4 regions of the Telluria sp. PB2R4 genome follow, and region 2 is predicted to be linked to each of the others. Evidence: predicted binding sites of a transcription regulator. Region 2 holds the regulator's gene; each other region holds the start of a gene.

Evidence for each region. The regulator LexA, encoded in region 2, represses DNA repair genes until DNA is damaged. The targets are predictions, from matches to a motif close to ACTGTATNNNNATACAGT.
Region 1: AC56LU_RS00195 (ATP-dependent helicase) is a predicted target of LexA. The motif match lies at 2,820-2,837, and genes of this name have one in related genera.
Region 3: AC56LU_RS19330 (PA0069 family radical SAM protein) is a predicted target of LexA. The motif match lies at 2,056-2,073, and genes of this name have one in related genera.
Region 4: AC56LU_RS10695 (VRR-NUC domain-containing protein) is a predicted target of LexA. The motif match lies at 1,877-1,894, and genes of this name have one in related genera.

The regions. Positions count from the first base shown of each region.
Region 1 covers NZ_JCASIC010000001.1:32,591-37,530, reverse strand. Annotated here, with positions in the region: gene AC56LU_RS00200 (phosphohydrolase) at 1-404, shown strand, start outside; gene AC56LU_RS00195 (ATP-dependent helicase) at 711-2,795, opposite strand; gene AC56LU_RS00190 (hypothetical protein) at 3,199-3,432, opposite strand; gene AC56LU_RS00185 (hypothetical protein) at 3,633-3,809, shown strand; gene AC56LU_RS00180 (chromate transporter) at 3,861-4,442, shown strand; gene AC56LU_RS00175 (chromate transporter) at 4,439-4,940, shown strand, end outside.
Region 2 covers NZ_JCASIC010000004.1:185,657-190,596, reverse strand. Annotated here, with positions in the region: gene AC56LU_RS09280 (replicative DNA helicase) at 1-138, opposite strand, end outside; gene rplI (50S ribosomal protein L9) at 356-808, opposite strand; gene rpsR (30S ribosomal protein S18) at 845-1,135, opposite strand; gene priB (primosomal replication protein N) at 1,173-1,463, opposite strand; gene rpsF (30S ribosomal protein S6) at 1,499-1,894, opposite strand; gene lexA (transcriptional repressor LexA) at 2,112-2,744, shown strand; gene AC56LU_RS09250 (tetratricopeptide repeat protein) at 2,806-3,573, opposite strand; gene AC56LU_RS09245 (cystathionine gamma-synthase family protein) at 3,830-4,940, opposite strand, start outside.
Region 3 covers NZ_JCASIC010000013.1:19,536-24,475, reverse strand. Annotated here, with positions in the region: gene AC56LU_RS19340 (gamma-glutamylcyclotransferase) at 1-235, shown strand, start outside; gene AC56LU_RS19335 (YciI family protein) at 355-828, shown strand; gene AC56LU_RS19330 (PA0069 family radical SAM protein) at 860-1,993, opposite strand; gene AC56LU_RS19325 (tRNA-uridine aminocarboxypropyltransferase) at 2,109-2,702, opposite strand; gene AC56LU_RS19320 (alpha/beta hydrolase family protein) at 2,946-4,202, shown strand; gene AC56LU_RS19315 (esterase/lipase family protein) at 4,364-4,940, shown strand, end outside.
Region 4 covers NZ_JCASIC010000005.1:143,689-148,628, reverse strand. Annotated here, with positions in the region: gene AC56LU_RS10705 (M15 family metallopeptidase) at 115-957, opposite strand; gene AC56LU_RS10700 (hypothetical protein) at 1,050-1,805, shown strand; gene AC56LU_RS10695 (VRR-NUC domain-containing protein) at 1,908-3,551, shown strand; gene AC56LU_RS10690 (ATP-dependent DNA helicase) at 3,548-4,940, shown strand, end outside.

The DNA of each region.
Region 1 (4,940 bases), on a different contig from region 2:
AACTGCGCGAGCTGCTGCACGACGCCGAGGAAGGCCTGCTCGGCTTCGATGCCATTTCCGTCATCAAGCCCTTCCTGGGTGAAGGCTTCCACGCGCTCACCAGGCGCCTGGAACAAATGGTCTTCCTGCGCTACGGCTTGCCGGCCTGGACCGAGAGGGAGCACCGGCTGCACAAGCAGGCCGACCGCCTCGCCGCGGCAAGCGAAGCGGTGCACGTCACCGGCTGGACCCGGGAAGAAGTCCGGCGCACGCTGAAGATCCGGGCCCCGGTGCTGGAACAGGATCCGCTGGATCCCGTCTTCGGCGGTACCCCATGGGAACCCTGGCCTCCCAGCCTGGCCGCGGAGCGCTTCCTTGCCGAGCTGGAACGGCTCAAGCGCGAGGCCGGCCATGCCGCTCCATAGCTATCCTCAAAAAGATTGACTTGTATCAATCATTTAAGCTAAGCACTTGATTTTACTGAACATTTTCCAATATCCACAAGAACTGTGGATAAAGATGTGGAAAAGCACTACTTGACAAGCCAAAAGGCCAGTCAGAATGCGGGTTTCAACAAATTGCCCATTCCGCAGGCAAAATGAAAGCTCTTAAAAATCAACGACTTGGAAGCACACCGGATTCGTGCAGTGTGGACTGTGCGGTGAACTCCTACAAAAAGTCCCGGCGGGGGATAAGTCGCGCATCGGCGTACAAGCTGCGCTGATCTCCCCTCATTTCCAGGCGTTCCGGGCGCGCTCGCGCACCAGCATGCGCACGCTCTCCGGAACCGGCTTGCGCAACTGCTGGGTGTCGGCACTGAGCCAGGTGGTTTCCTCGAAATGCGCCAGCATGACCGGCGTGATGAAGCGCGTGCGCGCCGCATACACGTGGCGGTCGCCCATTTGCGCCTGCTGCTTGATGAAGAAACGGTTCGGCACGACCAGCTGCAGGTGTTCGCGGGCACGCGTCATCGCCACGTAGAGCAGGCGCCGCTCTTCCTCGATGTCGTCGTTGTTCCCCGTGCTCATGTCGGACGGGATGCAGCCGTCGACCACGTTCAGCACCGTCACCGATGTCCATTCCTGCCCCTTGCTGGAGTGGATGGTCGACAGGATCAGGTAATCCTCGTCGAGCAGGGGCGTGCCGGCGCGGTCGCTGGTCGCTTCGGGCGGATCGAGCGTGATCTCGGCCAGGAAACTTTCGCGCGTGGCGTGCCCGCCCGCCAGTGCGCTGAGTTGCTCGACGTCGGCGGCGCGCACCACGGCGTCATCGAACATGCGCTCAAGGTGCGGCAAGTACCACTGCTTGACCAGCTCGATGTCGGCCGGCCAGCGCAGGTCGGGCGAGCGCAGGCGCCGGTAGAGCGCACTGAACGCCGTCCAGTCGGCGAGGCTCCTGGCGGGCGCGGCGAACGCTTCCACCGCCGCCACCGGATCGGCCGCCTCGCCCACCGCGTCCAGCAGGCGGGTCGCGGTGGCGGGGCCAATGCCCGGGATCAGCTGGGCCACCCGGAAACCGGCCATGCGCCCATTCGGGTTCTGGGCGAAGCGTAACACTGCCAGCACGTCCTTGATGTGGGCGGCCTCGAGGAACTTCAGGCCGCCGAACTTCACGAAAGGAATGTTCCGGCGCATCAGCTCGAGCTCCAGTGCAGCGCTGTGGCTGGCCGCGCGGAACAGCACCGCCTGCGATTTCAAGGTCATGCCGGCTTCGCGGTGCTCCAGGACCCGGTTGCAGACCCAGCGCGCCTGCTCCGCCTCGTCCGGGAGCAGCACCAGCTGCGGCTTGAGGCTGGATGCCTTGTCGGTCCACAGGGTCTTGGCGTGGCGTTCGCGGGCGGCGGCGATGAGGGCGTTGGACGCGTCCAGGATCGGCTGGGTCGAGCGGTAGTTGCGCTCCAGCGTGATAAGCTCGGCAGGCCGGGTGAACTGCTTCGGGAAGTCGAGGATGTTGCGCACCGTCGCACCGCGGAAGGCGTAGATCGACTGGGCGTCGTCGCCGACCACCATCACGCCCTCGCCGCCCGGCTTCATGCCGGTGATGATCGAGGCCTGCAGGCGGTTGGTGTCCTGGTATTCGTCCACCAGCACGTGATCGAACAGGGACCCGATCTCGGCCCCCAGCACCGGGTCGCTCGCCATCTCGGACCAGAACAGCAGCAAGTCGTCGTAGTCGAGCACGTTCTGCTCCTGCTTGGCGTCGACGTAGGCGCCGAACAGGGTTTTCAGCTGCCCTTCCCACTCGTTGCACCAGGGGAAGGTGGACTGCAGCACGCTTTCCAGCGCGTCGCGGCTGTTCACCACCCGCGAATAGATCGACAGGCAGGTGCCCTTCAACGGAAAGCGCTTTTCCGTCGTCGACAGGCCGATCTCGTGGCGCACCATGCCCATCAGGTCTTCGGAATCGCCGCGGTCGTGGATGGTGAAGGATTCGTCCAGGCCGATCCGCCCCGCGTACTCGCGCAGCAGGCGCGCGCCGATCGCGTGGAAGGTGCCGGCCCAGGGCAGCGTGACCGTTCCCTGCGCACCGTTTTTCCCGAGCAGGCGCTGCAGCACGCCACTGGCGCGCTGGCTCATTTCCCCGGCTGCACGCCGCGAAAACGTCAGCAGCAGGATGCGCTGGGGATCGGCGCCGGACTGGATCAGCCGTGCGACCCGGTGCGCCAGCGTATTGGTCTTGCCCGAGCCCGCGCCCGCCACCACCAGCAAGGGCCGCACGACGGCCGCGCCGATGTCATGCTCGACCGCGGCGCGCTGTTCGGTATTCAGGCCGGCGAAGGGATCGTCGGTGGCGGGCGGAGCAAGGACGGCGGACATGGTTCGAAAACGTGGAAATGCCGTACTGTACATTTATCCAGTTATCTTGCGCAAGCTTAAAGAACGGAAAATACAAGCCCCCGCACGATCGAAGACCACACCTCGCATGGCGCCAGGTCATGGATTACATGCGGAATCCGCGCTAAGTCGCTAATACTTAAAAATTTTTCCGGATATCCACAAACTCTGTGAATAACTATGTGGAAAAGCAGGGGCTTGACACGTCGGAGGCGGCCAACCGTGCGGCTTTCAACAATTTGCCTATTGGGAAGGCAACGGCGATAGCCCCGCAAATCAAGGGGTTACGCGACGCTGTCGTGCATGCGGCACGCCGGAGTATAAATATATTTGCGGGACATTTCTGTGCATAAGCCGGGCCTTGCTCGCCCTGGCCTGCGCAATGTCAGGCCACGGCCAGCCCGGGACCGCCGCGCCGCTTGTCCGGGTCGAGCAGCACCCGCGCAATGACGCGTCCGTCGACGGCCCGTGACTTGAGGTATTCGAGAGCGCACAAGGTGCCGGCGACGCGCATCAGGGCGACGCCGTCATCCACGATGTCGCGCTGGTGCAGGTCGCGCCGGGCTTCGGCGTCGGCGCCGTCGGCTGGATTGCTCGAGGAGCTGGTGGAAGGATTCATCGTGCGCCTGGCCTTTCGGGTTAAAGGATGTTCGCGGCTGTTGCGAAGTATGGGGGAAGCGCACGCAATGTCAATATTTGATGCGCATCAAGGCACGCTTCACCTTTTCGGACGTCCGTGCCTGACGCGGCCCAGCGTTGCGCCACCTCGTGAGGTCCCCACCTACAATGGCCGCGACGACCAACCCTAGCGAGGACCCCATGAGCATGCAACCCGAGCCCGACCTGAATCCCGGCGACGAAGCGCAACCCGGCACGCCCGGCGCCGGCGAAGACGTATGTGACGCCTGCGGCGGCAGCGGCAAGCTATCCGATGGCAAGTCCTGCCCCAACTGTGGCGGTAGCGGCAAGGTCATGCGCGGGATCGGCGGCGGCTGAGCGCAAACCCCTGCATGGACAGGGTGGCGCGCGGGCGGCGATAATTCGGGGATGAGTTCCCTCCCCAACGACGATCCGCAGCGGCCCCGTCCAAGCTCGCTCACCGACCTGTTTTCGTCCTTTACCGTCCTTGCCCTGCAAGGCTTCGGCGGCGTGCTGGCGGTCGTGCAGCGTGAAATCGTCGAGCGCAAGCGCTGGCTGACGCACGAGGAATTCATTGAGGATTGGGCCGTGGCGCAGATCATGCCCGGACCGAACGTGGTCAATCTGTCGATCATGATCGGCGCCCGCTGGTTCGGCCTGCCCGGAGCGCTGGCCGCGCTGGCCGGCCTGCTGGTACTGCCCTTGCTGCTGGTGCTGGTGCTGGCCGCCTTCCATGCGCAATATGCCGGCCACTCCGCCGTGGCCGGCGCGTTGCGCGGCATGGCGGCCGTATCGAGCGGCCTGATCGCCGCCGCCGGTCTCAAGCTGACCGGCGCGCTGGCAACGAGCCCGATCCCGCTGCCGTGGTCGGCCGCCATCGCGGCCGCCGCCTTCGTGCTGCTGGCGTGGCTACGCGTGCCGCTGGTCTGGGTCCTCCCTCCCCTCGGCGGACTCGGCTGCGTACTGGCCTGGCGCAGGCTGCGTCCATGACGGCGTTCCAGTTGGCCCCTGGACTGGTCATGGGACCGAGCGACTGGCTCGGCCTGTTCGTGCACTTCCTGATGCTGTCGCTGATGCAGTTCGGCGGCGCCATTTCCGTCACCGCCGACATGCAGCGCTTCCTGGTCGAGGACAAGGGCTGGCTGGCCCAGTCGCAGTTCAGCGATTCGATCGCGCTGGCGCAGGCGGCGCCGGGGCCGAATGTGCTGTTCGTGGCGCTGATGGGCTGGCACCTGGGCACGAACACGGGCAGCCTCGGCGCCGCGTTCGCCGGTGTGGCCGTGACCATGATCGGCATCCTGCTACCCTCGTCCATCCTCAACTACCAGGTCGCGCAATGGGGACACCGCAACCGCGAACTGCGCGCGGTACGCGCCTTCCGCCTCGGCATGGCGCCGATCGTGATCGGGATGCTGCTGGCCACCAGCTGGCTGCTGGCCAGCGCCGGGCACGGGCAAAGCAGTTGGCCGATCTGGGTGCTGGCGGCGG
Region 2 (4,940 bases):
GTCCGCGTTCATGAAGTCGGCAATACGGTCCCACGCCGCGTTATCGCGCAGGAGGCCGCCGATGACGGACTGCTCTGCTTCGATGGAATGCGGTGGGATGCGCAGGGAATCGACTTGCGGATCGGCTGGGGAATTCATGGCGGGCATTATACCTTCTCCTGTCATACGGCTGTCATAATTGCCGAGTTTTTCAGGACGTAAAAAAAGCCGGGCGAGCCCGGCTTTTTCATTTATGCAACAAAAACTTGGTGCTATTTAAGAGTCTAACAAACCTCCAGGGCAAGGCGCAGCGCCGAAGACAGTACGCTAGTACGGCGAGGCGGTGCAACGCCGCCATGGAGGAATTGTTAGGCTCTTAGGCAGCTTCGCCGACGACGGCGATGGTGATCTCGGTGACGACGTCGGTGTGCAGCGCGACGGCAACCGGGAATTCACCAGTGGTCTTCAGCGGGCCGGTCGGCAGGCGAACCTGCGACTTCTCGACCGGGAAGCCTTGCTTGCTCAGGGCTTCTGCGATGTCGAAGTTGGTGACCGAACCGAACAGACGGCCGTCCACGCCCGCCTTCTGGGCGATGGTGACGGTCATGCCGCTCAGCTTGTCGCCTTGTGCCTGGGCAGCCGACAGCTTTTCGCCAGCAGCTTTTTCCAGCTCGGCGCGCTTGACTTCGAACTCGGCCACGGCAGCGGCGGTAGCACGGCGTGCCATTTTTTGCGGGATCAGGAAGTTACGTGCGTAACCGTCCTTGACCTTGACGACGTCGCCCAGGTTGCCGACGTTAACAACTTTTTCCAAAAGGATAATTTGCATATTTTTCTCCAGAAGATCTGATCTGTACGACGGGAATTAACCGTGGTGCAGGTCGGTGTACGGCAGCAGCGCGAGGTAACGGGCGCGCTTGATGGCGGTGTCGACCTGGCGCTGGTAGTGCGCCTTGGTGCCGGTCAGACGTGCCGGCATGATCTTGCCGTTTTCCTGGACGAAGTCCTTCAGGGTGTCGACGTCTTTGTAATCGACCTGTTCCACGTTTGCTGCGGTGAAGCGGCAGAACTTCTTACGCTTGAACAGCGGGTTCTGCTGTTTGCGCTTGAGTTTCTCTTTAGCTTTGTTTTTGTCGAACTTTTTACCGAATGCCATTTTAGGCTCCTGTATCTAATCTAAATTGCGCCGAGTTTTAGGCGGCACTGAAATCAATGATGTGAAATACCAAGGCTTTGCTGTTGCGGTTCTTCCGTGCGAGGAATCCTTCGAAGCGGTAGGCGGCGCCGAGTTCTGCGCTTTGCAGCCTGCCTGAAATCTCGCCCGCGCCGAGCGCAGGGATTTCAAACGCGACCTGCCTTGCCACTCCGGCTTCCACCTGCTGCGAATCGTGCCTCAGGATCGCGCCCACGATGGGGACGCCGGCCGGGGTGAAACGCAGTACGTCACGCTCCGCGATGGTCGCGATGAGCTGGAACTGATTCACTGCGCTGTCTTGCTACTGGATTCCCTGGGAAAAACTTAGGCAGCTGCTGCGGCTGGGGCAGCTGCCGGAGCGGCTGCTTCTGCACGGTGGCTCTTGGCTGCGTCTTCGCGCTGGACCGACTTCATCATCGGCGACGGTGCGGTTTCAGCCTTCTTCATCTTGACGGTCAGGTGACGCAGGACGGCATCATTGAACTTGAATGCGGTTTCCAGCTCGACCAGGGTCTCATTGTCGCACTCGATGTTCATGCAGATGTAGTGGGCTTTCGGCAGCTTCTGGATCTGGTAAGCCATCTGGCGACGGCCCCAGTCTTCCACGCGATGGATGTTACCGCCGCGCGCGGTCACGCTGGCCTTGTAACGCTCGATCATCGCCGGAACTTGCTCGCTCTGGTCCGGGTGGACGATAAAAACGATTTCATAATGACGCATGCAACACTCCTTAAGGACGTTTAAACAAATGCCCACCTCGGCGTCAAGACGAGTGTGGGAAGGGTAAGCCGGCTATTATAGCCCGAGAAATGGGGGGATGGGAAGCCTGGCTGTGGCGCACAATTTTTTTGCACTTTTCCCGTGTTTTCCCTTGCGCATCCGGGAATACTGTACAAAAATACAGTCTGCTCTTACAACCCATTGCCGTATAACACCCATGCTCAAGCTCACTGCAAGGCAAGAACAGATCCTCAACCTGATCAAGGAAGCGATCGAGAATACCGGTTTCCCGCCGACCCGCGCCGAAATCGCGGCCGAGCTGGGCTTCAAGTCGGCCAATGCGGCCGAGGAGCACCTGCAGGCGCTGGCGCGCAAGGGCGCCATCGAGATTTCGCCGGGCACCTCGCGCGGCATCCGCCTCATCGGCGCCTCGGTCGAGCAGATCCCGCTGGTTCCGCCGGCCCTCATGATGTCGCTGCCGCTGGTCGGCCGCGTCGCCGCCGGCTCGCCGATCCTGGCCCAGGAACACGTCGAAGCCACCTACTCCGTCGACGCCGCCATGTTCTCGGCCCGTCCCGACTTCCTGCTGAAGGTCAAGGGCTGGTCGATGCGCGACGCCGGCATCTGCGACGGCGACTTCCTGGCGGTCAAGAAGATCGACAGCGCCAAGAACGGCCAGATCGTGGTCGCCCGTCTCGGCGAAGAAGTGACGGTCAAGCGCTACCGCAAGACCGGCAACCTGGTCGAGCTGCTGCCGGAGAATCCGGACTTCAAGGTCATCCAGGTGTCGCCGGAAGACGAGTTCGCACTGGAGGGCCTGGCCGTCGGCCTGATGCGCAGCTGGCATTGATTCCTGCGCCGCAGCCCCGCGTTCATCCACGAACGCGGGCGCCGGTCGCCGGTCGCCTGCCTTACTGAATCTTCTTGTCCGCCCAGTGCGAGTCCTTCGGGGCCGACTTCACGATCTGGTTGTGCTGGGCCACAAAGGCCTCGGTCGCGGAGCGCCAGGCGGCGTAGTCCGCCAGCACCAGCTTCGAACTCACCTTCGCCTCTTCGCTCAGGTTCTCCCCCAGCTGGACCAGGTGGGCGTTCGATTTTTCAAGCTCTTCCTTGTTCATCAGTTTTCGGACCTCGTCCGGGACACGCTTGGTCAGCGGCATCGAGGCATTCAGGTTGGTGACGTACTTGTTGTAGCATTCCTGCCACGCCAGCACGGCCGCGCTGATACGGTCGATATCGGCATTGACCTTCGACATCGCGGGAATGCGTGGCGCGACGCAGCGGTACTCGCCCGCTTTCAGGTCTTCGCCATCGTAGCCCTTGATCCAGTAGTCGATGTCCTTGCGCCGCTTGACGCGCTGGTCCATCAGCTCCAGCGAGGCGATCGCCACCTTGTCGCCCTTGGCCGCCGCCTTCTTGAACAGCGCTTCGGCCTTCGCTTCGTCCACCTGCCCCGCTTCGCCATACCAGTACATCTGGCCCAGCGCCTGCTGCGCCGCCGGATTGCCGGCATTGGCCAGCTTGGTATAGATCTTCAGCGCGCCCGCGTAGTCCTTCTTCTCGAACAGGGCGTTGGCGTCTTCCAGCTCGCCGGCAAAGGCGGCGCCGCACAGCAGCAGGGATGCAAGGAACAGCTTGGTCTTCATGGGCAGATAATGGATGGGGAACAGGAATCCCATGATAGCGGCAATGTGCTGCCTTGCTCAACCGCTGAAACAAAATGCTGCAGGACCCCGTAGGGTGGGCGGCTCCACCTGATGCGTCGATGCATCCACACCGTATTTGCCGCCCACGCGTTCAAATCCCCGTCGAGTAGAGCCGCCGCAACGCACAGACTGTTTGAACGCGTGGGCGGCGCCCACGGTGGCGCTGATCCGGCAGTGCGGGGGAGCCGCCCACCCTACGAGAAACGGCAACCCGAGGGTTGCCGTTTTGCTACGCGTCGAGCGCCTGGCGGAAGTCCGCCAGCAGGTCGTCGGTATCCTCGATGCCGACCGATACGCGGATCAGCGACTCGGCGATGCCCATGCTGGCGCGCCGCTCGGCGCCCATCTCGAAGAAGATCGTGTGCGCCACCGGAATCACCAGGGTGCGGGTGTCGCCCAGGTTGCTGGCCGGGATGCCGAGCTTCAGGCGGTTCAGGTAGTCGAAGGGGTCGATATCCTCGCGCAGCTCAAAGCTCATCAGGGAGCCGCCGGAACGGAACAGTTCCCCGGTGATGCGGTGCTGTGGATGCGACGCCAGACCCGGGTAGTGGACCGCCGACACCCGCGGATCGGCTTCCAGCATCTGCGCCAGCGCCAGCGCGTTGCTGCTCGTGCGTTCCATGCGCAGCGCCAGCGTCTCGGCGCCCACCGCGATGTGGTGCGCCGCTTCCGGCCCGAGTGCGGCGCCGAAGTCGCGCAAGGCCTTGGCGCGCAGCTGGGCCAGGCCCTGTGCGCTTGCCGGCTGCTTGCGGAAGTTGGCCGCGATGTTCGGATAGGCGCTCCAGTCGAACAGGCCGGTGTCGGTGAGGGCGCCGCCGAGGGCGTTGCCGTGGCCGCCGATCGACTTGGTCAGCGAATTGACCACCAGGCCCGCGCCCACCGCCTTCGGACGGAACAGCCAGGGCGTGGTCATGGTGTTATCCACCACGTACAGGATGCCCCGTTCGCGGCACAACCGGCCGATACGGGCCAGGTCGGCCACCTGGGTGCGCGGATTGGCGATGGTCTCTACAAAGACCATGCGCGTCTCCGGCTTGAGGGCCGCTTCGACATTGGCGACGTCGGTGGCGTCGACGAAGTCCACGCCCACGCCCTGCCCCGCCACCGTCTGCCACAGGCTGTTGGTGTTCCCGAACAGGAAGGAGGACGAGACGACGTGGTCGCCGGCCTTGAGCAGCGCCTGGAACAGCGCGCCGATGGCGCCCATGCCGGTGGCAAAGCACAGGGTGCCGACGCCGTCTTCCATCTTGCTGATCTTGTCCTCGAGCGCGCTCACGGTCGGGTTGCCCTGGCGGCCATAGCGGAAGCCCGGCTCCTTGCCCTGGAATACCGATGCCAGC
Region 3 (4,940 bases), on a different contig from region 2:
CGACGGCGGCACGGCCGAAGGCATCGTCTACATCGCCACCACCGATAACGCCGCCTACCTCGGCCCCGCCAGCGAGCAGGACATCGCGCGCCAGATCGCCGGCGCGCGCGGGCCGAGCGGCCCGAACAGCGAATACCTGCTGGAACTGGCGCAGGCCTTGCGCGAACTCGGCCGGCACGACGAGCACGTGCACGCGATCGAGGCCCACCTGCGCGCTCATGGAAACACCTCCTGACCCTGGTTCAGGCGCCCTGAAGCTTGCTAGAATCGCAGCACGATGCGGGCGGCACGAGGCGGCCTGCTCGACAACATGCGCGTGCGAATGTCGCTGCGCGCCACAACAAGGAGACGGGAATGTCCAGAAAGATGCTGACGGTGTTGGGGTGTGCGCTGCTGTTCGCGATACAAGCTGCTTCCGCGCAAACGAAAACGGCCGAACCGGCGCCGCAGTACGATGCCGAACTGGCCAGGTCGCTCGGCGCCGACGAGCGCGGCATGCGTCCCTACGTGCTGGTGATCCTCAAGACCGGGCCGAAGACCATCGAAGACAAGGCCGAACGCGCGAAAATTTTCGAAGGACACTTCGCCAACATGGGCAGGCTCGCGGCCGAGAAGAAACTGGTCGTGGCCGGGCCGCTGGACGGCAAGGAAGGCCGCCGCGGCATCTTCGTGATGGCGACCCCGGACATCGAGGAAGCCAAACGCTACGTGGCCACCGACCCGGTCATCATCAGCGGCCTGATGGAAGCCGATTACCACAAACTCTATGGTTCGGCGGCGCTGATGATGGTGAACGAGGTCCACAACAAGATCCAGAAGAAGCAGTAGTCCGCGCGCCCGTATCAAGCGGGTGGCCGGCCTAGAACAGGTCCAGCTGCCCCGCTCCCGTCCCGCCTGCCGTGGTCACGCCAGGCGATGGCCGCGTCGGCACCACCAGCGGCTTGCGAAACTGCGACCGATCGAGCTTGCCGAAGCGCCCACGAAACTCCCCCATCCCAAGCCGATCGACGGCCTTGGAAAAACGCTGGCGGATCAGGTCGGCCCACACGCCCTCGCCGTGCATGCGCTTGCTGAAGTCGCTGTCGTAATCCTTGCCGCCGCGCAGGTCGCGGATGCGGTTCATCACGCGCTGGGCCCGGTCGGGGAAATGCGCCTGCAGCCATTCCTGGAACAGCGGGTTGACTTCCCACGGCAAGCGCAGCACGGTGTAATGCGCACCGATGGCGCCAGCATCGCGTGCCGCTTCCAGGATGCGTTCGATCTCCGGTTCCGTCACGAAGGGAATGATGGGCGCGACGCTCACGCTCACCGGGATGCCGGCCTCGCTCAAGGTACGGATGGTGCGCAAACGGCGTGCCGGCGCGGCCGCGCGTGGTTCCAGGGTGCGCGAAATGGCAGGGTCGAGCGTGGTCAGCGTGATGGCGGCGCAAGCCAGGCTTTGCGCGGCCATGGGCGCAATCAGGTCGATGTCGCGCTCGATGAGGGAGGACTTGGTGATCAGCCCGACCGGATGCCGGCATTCGTGCAGCACGTCGAGCACCTGGCGCGTCAGGCGCAGCTCGCGCTCGCAGGGTTGATACGCGTCGGTGTTGACGCCGAGGGCGATGTGCTCGGGCACGTAGCCGGGCTTGGCCAGCTCGCGCCGCAGCAGCTCGGCCGCATTCACCTTGGCGAACAGGCGGCTTTCGAAGTCGAGGCCGGGAGACAGGCCGAGATAGCTGTGTGACGGGCGCGCGAAGCAGTAGATGCAGCCGTGCTCGCAGCCCCGGTACGGGTTGAGCGAAACGTCGAAGGGGATATCGGGCGAGGAATTGCGCGTCAGGATGGTTTTGGCGTATTCGTCGGTGACGACCGTGCGGACGCTGGCCGCTTCGTCGTCGTCGCGCTCCCAGCCGTCGTCGAATTCTTCGCGGCCATTGACTTCGAAGCGGCCTTGCAGGTTCGACACCGCGCCCCGCCCTTTCCGGGCCGCGAGCGGGCGCGGGCCGAGCATGGGCTGCTCGTCCACGGGCTGGCGTTCGCTCGATGATGGGGGCTTGGGCACGGCGGCTCGATACTGTATGTTTATACAGTATTGTACGCCTCACTCATGCCGCGTTCAAGCGGTTTTACGCCGGTACGTACGCCGCTTGTTGCGCCACAAAGCCTGCGAACGCATCGAACAGCGGCGCGAACTTCTCGCCTTCGCCTTCCAGCTGTCCCAGCGCCAGTGCCGCCGCTTCCAGCGAAGACAGCTGATGCGGCGCATGCGCCTTGCGAATCCGGTAATTCGATGGCGCCACCTCGCGCAACGCCAGGCGCGGCAGCGTTTGCAGGGACGGATTCAGGTACAGCATCTTGCGGCTCTTGCGCCAGGTCGCATCCAGCACCACCAGGCGCACGTGCCCGGCCTCCACCGGGTCGAACGGCGGCGGCGCCATCAAGCCGGCGTCGCCGGGCGTGTCCGGGTATAGCAGCACCGGCACCCGGCCATCCGCGTGGAGCAGCGCGTCGAGTCCGGCGCCATCGAACCGTTCTCCCACCGCCAGCACGCTGCCCGCCACGCTCAGGTGCAGCAGCCGGGCGCTGTTCTTGGCGTTGGCCACTTCCAGCGGATGCTGCAGCACCAACAGCGCCGCCCGCGCCTCTACCTGCGTGATCCAGCGGCAGATGCATGCCGACTGCGCCCGCAGGCAGACCGCACAACGCTCCCTTTTGCTCATCCGATCATCCCTCTCCACGTTGCCAGGTTCGCATCATAAGCGCTTCCCTGACGCCACGTCGGACCCGGCCCTTGTCGAAATGCTTTCCGATTCCGTGAACAGTTTGGCACGCCACAAAAATTTAGCTTTGGAATTGCCAGATTGAGTATTGCTCTGCCTTTTCTACGTACCTAGAATCAATTTATTCCATGCGGAAATTGTTCCGTATTTGCTCCATCAGTATGTAGTCAAGACAGAGTCAACATGGTCCAACGCTTTACGCTTCGCAACCTGCTTGCCGCCGCCCTCGCGGCCGCCGCCATGATCCCCGGGATCGCCGTGCAGCAGGAGTTGCAACTCGATCACCGCATGAACGAACACATCGAGCAGGTGCCGGCCGGCGCCCAGGGCCGCGCGATGCTCGAGACCACCGTGTTCCAGCCAAATGGTCCGGGTCCCTTCCCGCTCATCATCATCAACCACGGCAAGGATCCGGGCCGCCCGAACCTGCAGCCGCGCGACCGCTTCTACTACATGGCGACCGCCTTCGTGAAGCGTGGCTACGCCGTGATGGTGCCGATGCGCCAGGGCTTCGCCAACTCGACCGGCCGCTACCGCGACTTCGGCTGCAACATGACCGCCAACGGCTATGCCCAGGCGGACGACATCGCCGCCGCCCTCGCCTACGCGCGCCAGCAGAAGTGGGTCGACGCCAAGCGCATCGTGGTCGCCGGCCAGTCCTACGGCGGCCTGGCGACCGTCGCCCTCGGCACCCAGGACCAGCCAGGCGTGCGCGGCCTGATCAACTTCGCCGGCGGCCTGCGCGACGACAGCGACCGTTGCGCCTGGCGTTCGGCCCTGGTGTCCGCCTTTTCGGAATACGGCGCCAAGGGCAAGCTGCCGACCCTGTGGATGTATGGCGAGAACGACTCACTGTTCGGCCCCGAGCTGGCAAGCCGCATGCACGCCGCCTTCGCAGGCGCCGGCGGGCGCGGCCGCCTGGTCGAGCTCCCGGCCTTCAAGCGCGATTCGCATGGCATGCTGGCCAGCCGTGACGGCGAGAAGCTGTGGCTGGACGAGACCATGCGCTTCCTCGACGGGATCGGCATGCCGACCAAGGTGATCCACGAGGTACCGTTGCCCCCGAGCCCGGCGCGCACCGGCTACGCGAAGGTGGACGATGTCGAGGCCGTACCCTTCCTGTCCGAGAACGGCCGCCGCGCCTACCAGGAATACCTCGGCAAGATGACCCCGCGCGCCTTCGCGGTGTCGCCGAGCGGCGCCTGGACCTGGGCCGAAGAAGGCGAAGACCCGGACGGCCGCGCGCTGGCAACCTGCACCGCCAAGAGCAAGGAGCCGTGCCGCCTGTACTCGGTGGACGACTACGTGGTCTGGAACGGCGACCTCGACCAGGCTGAAGAAGCGGCCGTGACGGCGTCGAACACGCCGGCGCCGAAGCCGGTGGACGCGAGCGCGTCGGCGCCGACGACTTCGATCGGTTCCAACAAAGCCACCAATTGAGCTTTTGTACGGTGGTCGGCGAAGCCGACCACCGTACTGTCAAGTCTTCTACGCACTGTTTCTGTGCGTAAAATCTGACAGCCGCCAAGAATCCGACACAGCGCAAACCCCAGTCCGCCAGCAGCTCCGACAATGACCCTGACGTCATTTGGGAGAATTGCATGGTTCGCTTCAACCACGCCCTGCTCGCGCTGGCTGCGCTGTGCGCCAGCGTGCCGGCCGGCGCCGCGGCAGCGGCCGACCGGAACAACCATCCGGTGGTGCTGGTCCACGGCTTCCTCGGCTTCGGGCCCGATACCTTCGAGCACAGCGGCTTCAACTACTGGGGCGGCTACGGCGACATCGCCTTGCACATGCAGGTCTACCGCGGCCCGCGCACGGTGTTCGCGGCGGCGGTCGGCCCGGTCAGTTCCAACTGGGACCGCGCGGCCGACCTGTACGCCCAGATCAAGGGCGGCTGCGTCGACTACGGCGCGGCCCATGTGCGCAAGTATGGCCTGCCGGGTCAGCAGCAGAAACCGAGCGGCAAGTGCTGGGCCGCCGACCCGAACGACAATCCGGAAAACTACCCGCTCGCGCTCTACCCGGCCTGGGATGCCGGGCACCCGGTCCATTTCATCGGCCACAGCCAGGGCGGCACGACCATCCGCGCCCTGGTCGAACTGCTGGAACACGGCTCGCCGGACGACGAAGGCGGCCACGAACTGTTCAAGGGCGGCAAGGTGGGCTGGGTACGCA
Region 4 (4,940 bases), on a different contig from region 2:
GTGGGGACCCGGATGGTGGGTTAGTGGAATGTTCTATAGGAAATGCTCGCACGGGGCCGCCGGGCAACATTTGCGACGGCTCAAGGGTTGCCCGGCCGGGGAATAAAGAGCGCCTCAGCGGCGCATCACGCCGCGCACCCGCATCTCGGTGTGGCCAAGATCCATCATCTTCCAGCGCCCGCCCCAGGTCAGCCCGAGCGACTCGGCCACCTCGCCATATAACTGATAGCCGCGCATGGCCCATGGGTCTTTTTCCGAGATCACCAGCTTGCCGTCGCGCCAGAATGCGCAATCGGCGGCCAGGCCGTACTGGTGCCAGCTCTGGAAGGCGCGCGCATTGGTGACGTGGCTCCCGGCGCCCGCCAGCGCATCCTGGCGTGCCGGGCTGCGGTAACCTTCCAGCAAGGCCATTTCGTAGCCATGCCTTTCCTTCATGATCTTGAAAGCCAGCAGCAGGCGCTGGCTGAAGTCCGGATGCAGCAGGCCCCAGTTGCGGCTGGCGTTCACCAGCATCGGCCGCACCAGCTCGACTTCGGCGGTCGTGAAGGCCATTGGCGGCAGGGCCACCGGCGGCACCAGGCGCTCGCCCTGCAGCAGGGCCGCAACCTGGACGTCGGGGGCTGCAGTCTCGCCTTCGACCAGCGGCAGCATGGCCGGACTGCTCAGGGCCAGCGCCAGCAGCGAGGGAATCAGGATGGCCGGCACACCGATCGCGCACGCGATCCGGTGACGCCGAACGACGCCCAGGATGCTGCTCCAGATATCGCGCGGGATATTCCCCTGTACTGCACCCGCCACCTGGCTGCCTGCGATCCGCCAGCCGGTCGCGCGTTGCGACAGGCGCTGGCGCAATCCGAATAGCCCGCGTGCCACGAAAGACCGCCCGGACGGGAACAAGGCCAGCCAGATCGCCCCGGTTGCGAGACAAAAGTACAGAAGGGCGAGAAAAATCAGCATCGCTTCCTCCAAGATTGTTTCTAATCAGAATTGGAAGAACCCATCTTAGGAGTATTGCCGTGCGGCCACCAGACGAAAATCAATCCCCGTCCATGCGTCCGAACCTGATGTCGCCACGGCGTCTCAGCACCAGGGGCGAGGACAGCATCCTGGCGATGCTCGAGCGCGAGCCGGCGCGCAAGCATGGCAAGGGCGCCTCTTCCGCACGGCATGCCTGGTACGGCGCCGGCGCCACCGCGGCGCTGGCCCTGACCGGCGCGCTGGTCTGGCTGGCGGCCAACAACGACGGCCTGCGGCCCGAGGTGCAGGAAACCGTGCTGGCCGACGCCACAATCGCACCGCCATTGCACGCGACGGCGGCCAGCGCGATGGTCGTGCAGCTTGCGATGGCGCCGGTCGCCGGAGCACCTGACGCCCAGCAGCGCAGCGCGGCCGTGATCGTGGACCAGCCGCCGGCCGAGGCGGCGCCGCCCCTGCGTTTGCTCAGTCCGGCGCAGGACCGGCCAACGCCGGCTGCACGCGCCGTCGACAGGCCCACGCCGCCGCCCCGCCCGGTGGCCGCCACGCCGAGTGCAAGCCCGGCCCCGCCTAAGCCTGCCGCCCGTCCGGTCGCCACCGCGACCCGGCCGAAACCGGTCACGGTCGCGAAAACCGTCGTGCGGCCAGTACAGCCCAGGGCCCAGCGCGGCGTCAACCCTTCCAGGGCCGCGGACGGGGGCGTCGATGCCGACGTGGCGCTGATCTCGGCCGTCATCGTCCATGCCAACGGCCACGCACCCGAAGGCTCGCAGATGACCGAGCTCTTGTGCCCGAATGACAATTGCCGGGCCCGTCCGCCCCGCGATTAACGTGGCGAAAAGCCCCCAATTGCTTCGAAAACTCGGGTTACTGCTGGGCTAGTGATCCCTCGTGGCGTTATACTGTACATAAGCACAGTAAGGCGGCACGAGATGATCAGGGTCCTGGAAAACGAGTTTTATTATCTGGATAACTTCCAGCGCGTCCTCGACTGGATCGGCGAACGCTATCGCGACCTGCTCGACGAGGACGAGCTTGCCTTCCTCGCCGCCTTCCCCGCGCTGTCCCGGAATGCGCGCGCGCTGTTCGTGCGCATGGTCATGCGCAAGGGGAACTTGTTCCGCGCCAGTAAGCTGGTGTATACCGAAATCGGCTGTCCGGTCGAGGCATCAAGCCAGCTGCTCGGCGCCGGCTGGGTCGAAGCCGACCCGCTGCTCTCGCTCGACGAGCTGTTCGACCTGTTGTCCAAGCCCGAAATCGCCGAGGCATTCGGCGCCCACCTGCCGCACAAGAACGCACGCAAGGGCGAGCAACTGGACGCACTGCGCGCGGGCTTCGCCGACAGCCGCCCCTTTTCAAGCTGGCACGCAGGCTGCGGCGACGCCGCCCTGCGCATCCTGGTCAAGCCGCTGTGCGACCGCCTGCGCCTGATTTTCTTCGGCAACCTGCACCAGGACTGGACCGAATTCGTGCTGGCCGACCTCGGCATGTTCCGCTTCGAACAGGTCGAACTCTCGCAGGCCTCGCGCGGTTTCCGTTCACGCGCCGACGTCGACCACTACATCCTCCTGCACGGCTGCAAGGAACGCTTTTACGCCGGCGAGTCCCTCGACGTAGTGCTGCGCGACCTGCCCGCCCACGTGTTCGACAACGACTGGCTGGCCGGCCGGCGCGAAAAGCTGTTGTTCCAGATCGGCCAGGGCTTCGAGAAGCTGAAGGACTGGGGCAATGCCCACGCGGTCTACGCGCGCTGCCGCTTCCCCGGCGCACGCGGACGCGCCATCCGCGTGCTGGAAAAGCACGAGCGCTTTGACGATGCCTACGCCCTGTTCCAGCTGGCCCAGGAGGCGCCGGAGAGCGAAGCCGAGCGCCAGCAGCTGGCGCGCATCGGGCCGCGCCTGGCGCGCCGCCTGGGCCACGCCCGGCTGCCGGCGCGCAAGCCGGTCGTCCAGCGCCTCGACCTGTGCCTGCCGATGCCCGGTGAGGACTGGTGGGTCGAAGGCGTGGTGCGCGACCACCTGGCAAGTGCGGACGGGCCGGTGTTCTACGTCGAGAACGCACTGGCCAACTCGCTGTTCGGCCTGCTGTGCTGGCGCGCGGTGTTCGCGCCGATTCCGGGCGCCTTCTTCCACCCCTTCCACCGCGGTCCGGCCGACCTGCACAGTCCGGACTTCCACCAGCGCCGCTCGGCCGAGTTCGCGGCCTGCCTGGCCGAACTCGAGGACGGCAGCTACCGCGACACCATCCGCCGCAATTTCCTGGAGAAGGCCGGCATCTCGTCGCCCTTCGTCTACTGGGGGACGCTGAGCGAAGAGCTGCTCGAACTGGCGCTGGCCTGCATTCCGCCCGCGCACCTGCGCAAGTGGTGCGAGCGCATCCTGGTGGACGTCAAGGCCAACCACACCGGCTTTCCCGACCTCATCCAGTTCTGGCCACTGGAGGGCCGCTACACCATGATCGAAGTCAAGGGCCCGGGCGACCGCCTGCAGGACAACCAGCTGCGCTGGATCGACTACTGCGCCGCGCACGGCATGCCGGTGTCGGTGTGCTACCTGCAGTGGGAGCAGGCCGCTTGACGGCTGGCGCCACCTACACCGTTGCGGTGCGGTCCCTGTGCGAGTTCACCGCCAAGCAGGGCGACCTCGACCTGCGCTTCACACCCTCGCCTACCGCCCAGGAAGGCATCGCCGGGCATGCGGTCGTGCAGGGCCGGCGCGGGGCCAGTTACCGCACCGAAGTGTCGCTCGACGGCGGCTGGGGGGACCTGGTGGTGCGCGGCCGCGCCGATGGCTACGACCCGGACCAGAACCTGATCGAAGAGATCAAGACCTACCGCGGCAAGTTCTCGTCGATTCCCGACAACCACCGGCACCTGCACTGGGCCCAGGTGCGGGTGTACGGCCACCTGCTGTGCCGCCAGCTCGGGCTGGAACAAGTCCACCTGGCGCTGGTCTACTACGACATCGGCAGCGGCCAGGAAACCGTGCTGCGCGAAACGCGCAGTGCGCCGGACCTGTCGGCGATCTTCGCCGGGCTGTGCGAACGTTTTTCGGCCTGGGCCGCCCAGGAAGCCGCTCACCGCGCCGCGCGCAATGCGGCGCTGGACGCGCTGCGCTTCCCCCATGCGGCATTCCGGCCGGGCCAGCGCGAGCTGGCGGAAAACATCTACCGCGCCAACACCAGCGGGCGCTGCCTGCTGGCGCAGGCGCCGACCGGCATCGGCAAGACGGTGGGGAGCCTGTTCCCGGTACTGAAAGCGATGCCCTCGCAAAGCCTCGACAAGATATTCTTCCTGGCCGCGAAGACGCCAGGCCGGCGGCTGGCGCTGGACGCCGCCACCAGCCTGGGCGCCGGGACCGGCATTCCCCTGCGGGTACTCGAACTCACGGCGCGCGACAAGGCCTGCGAGTATCCCGACAAGGCGTGCCAGGGCGACGCCTGCCCACTCGCGAAAGGTTTCTACGACCGCTTGCCTGCCGCGCGCGCGGCGGCAGCCGCCAGGTCGGCATCGACGCTGCTCGACCGCGAGGCCCTGCGCGAGGTCGGGCTGGCACACGATGTCTGTCCCTACTATCTGGGCAGCGAAATGGCGCGCTGGGCCGACATGGTGGTGGGCGACTACAACTATTATTTCGACGGCAGCGCCATGCTGTACGCGCTTGCGCTCGAGCGCGGCTGGAAAGCCAGCGTGCTGGTCGACGAAGCCCATAACCTGGTCTCGCGTGCCCGCGCGATGTACAGCGCGGAGCTGGATCGCGGCAACCTGCGGGTGGCGCGCGCCAATGCGCCCGAGATCGTCAGGAAGGCGCTGGATCGGGTCGGCCGCGCCTGGACCGGCGTCGACAAGGAAGCGCCGGCGCCTTACCAGGTGCTGCCCGAACCGCCGCAAAAAATGCTGGACGCGCTGCAGAACGCCACCAGCACCGTCAACGACTACCTGGTGGATTCAAGCGGCCCGCTCGACC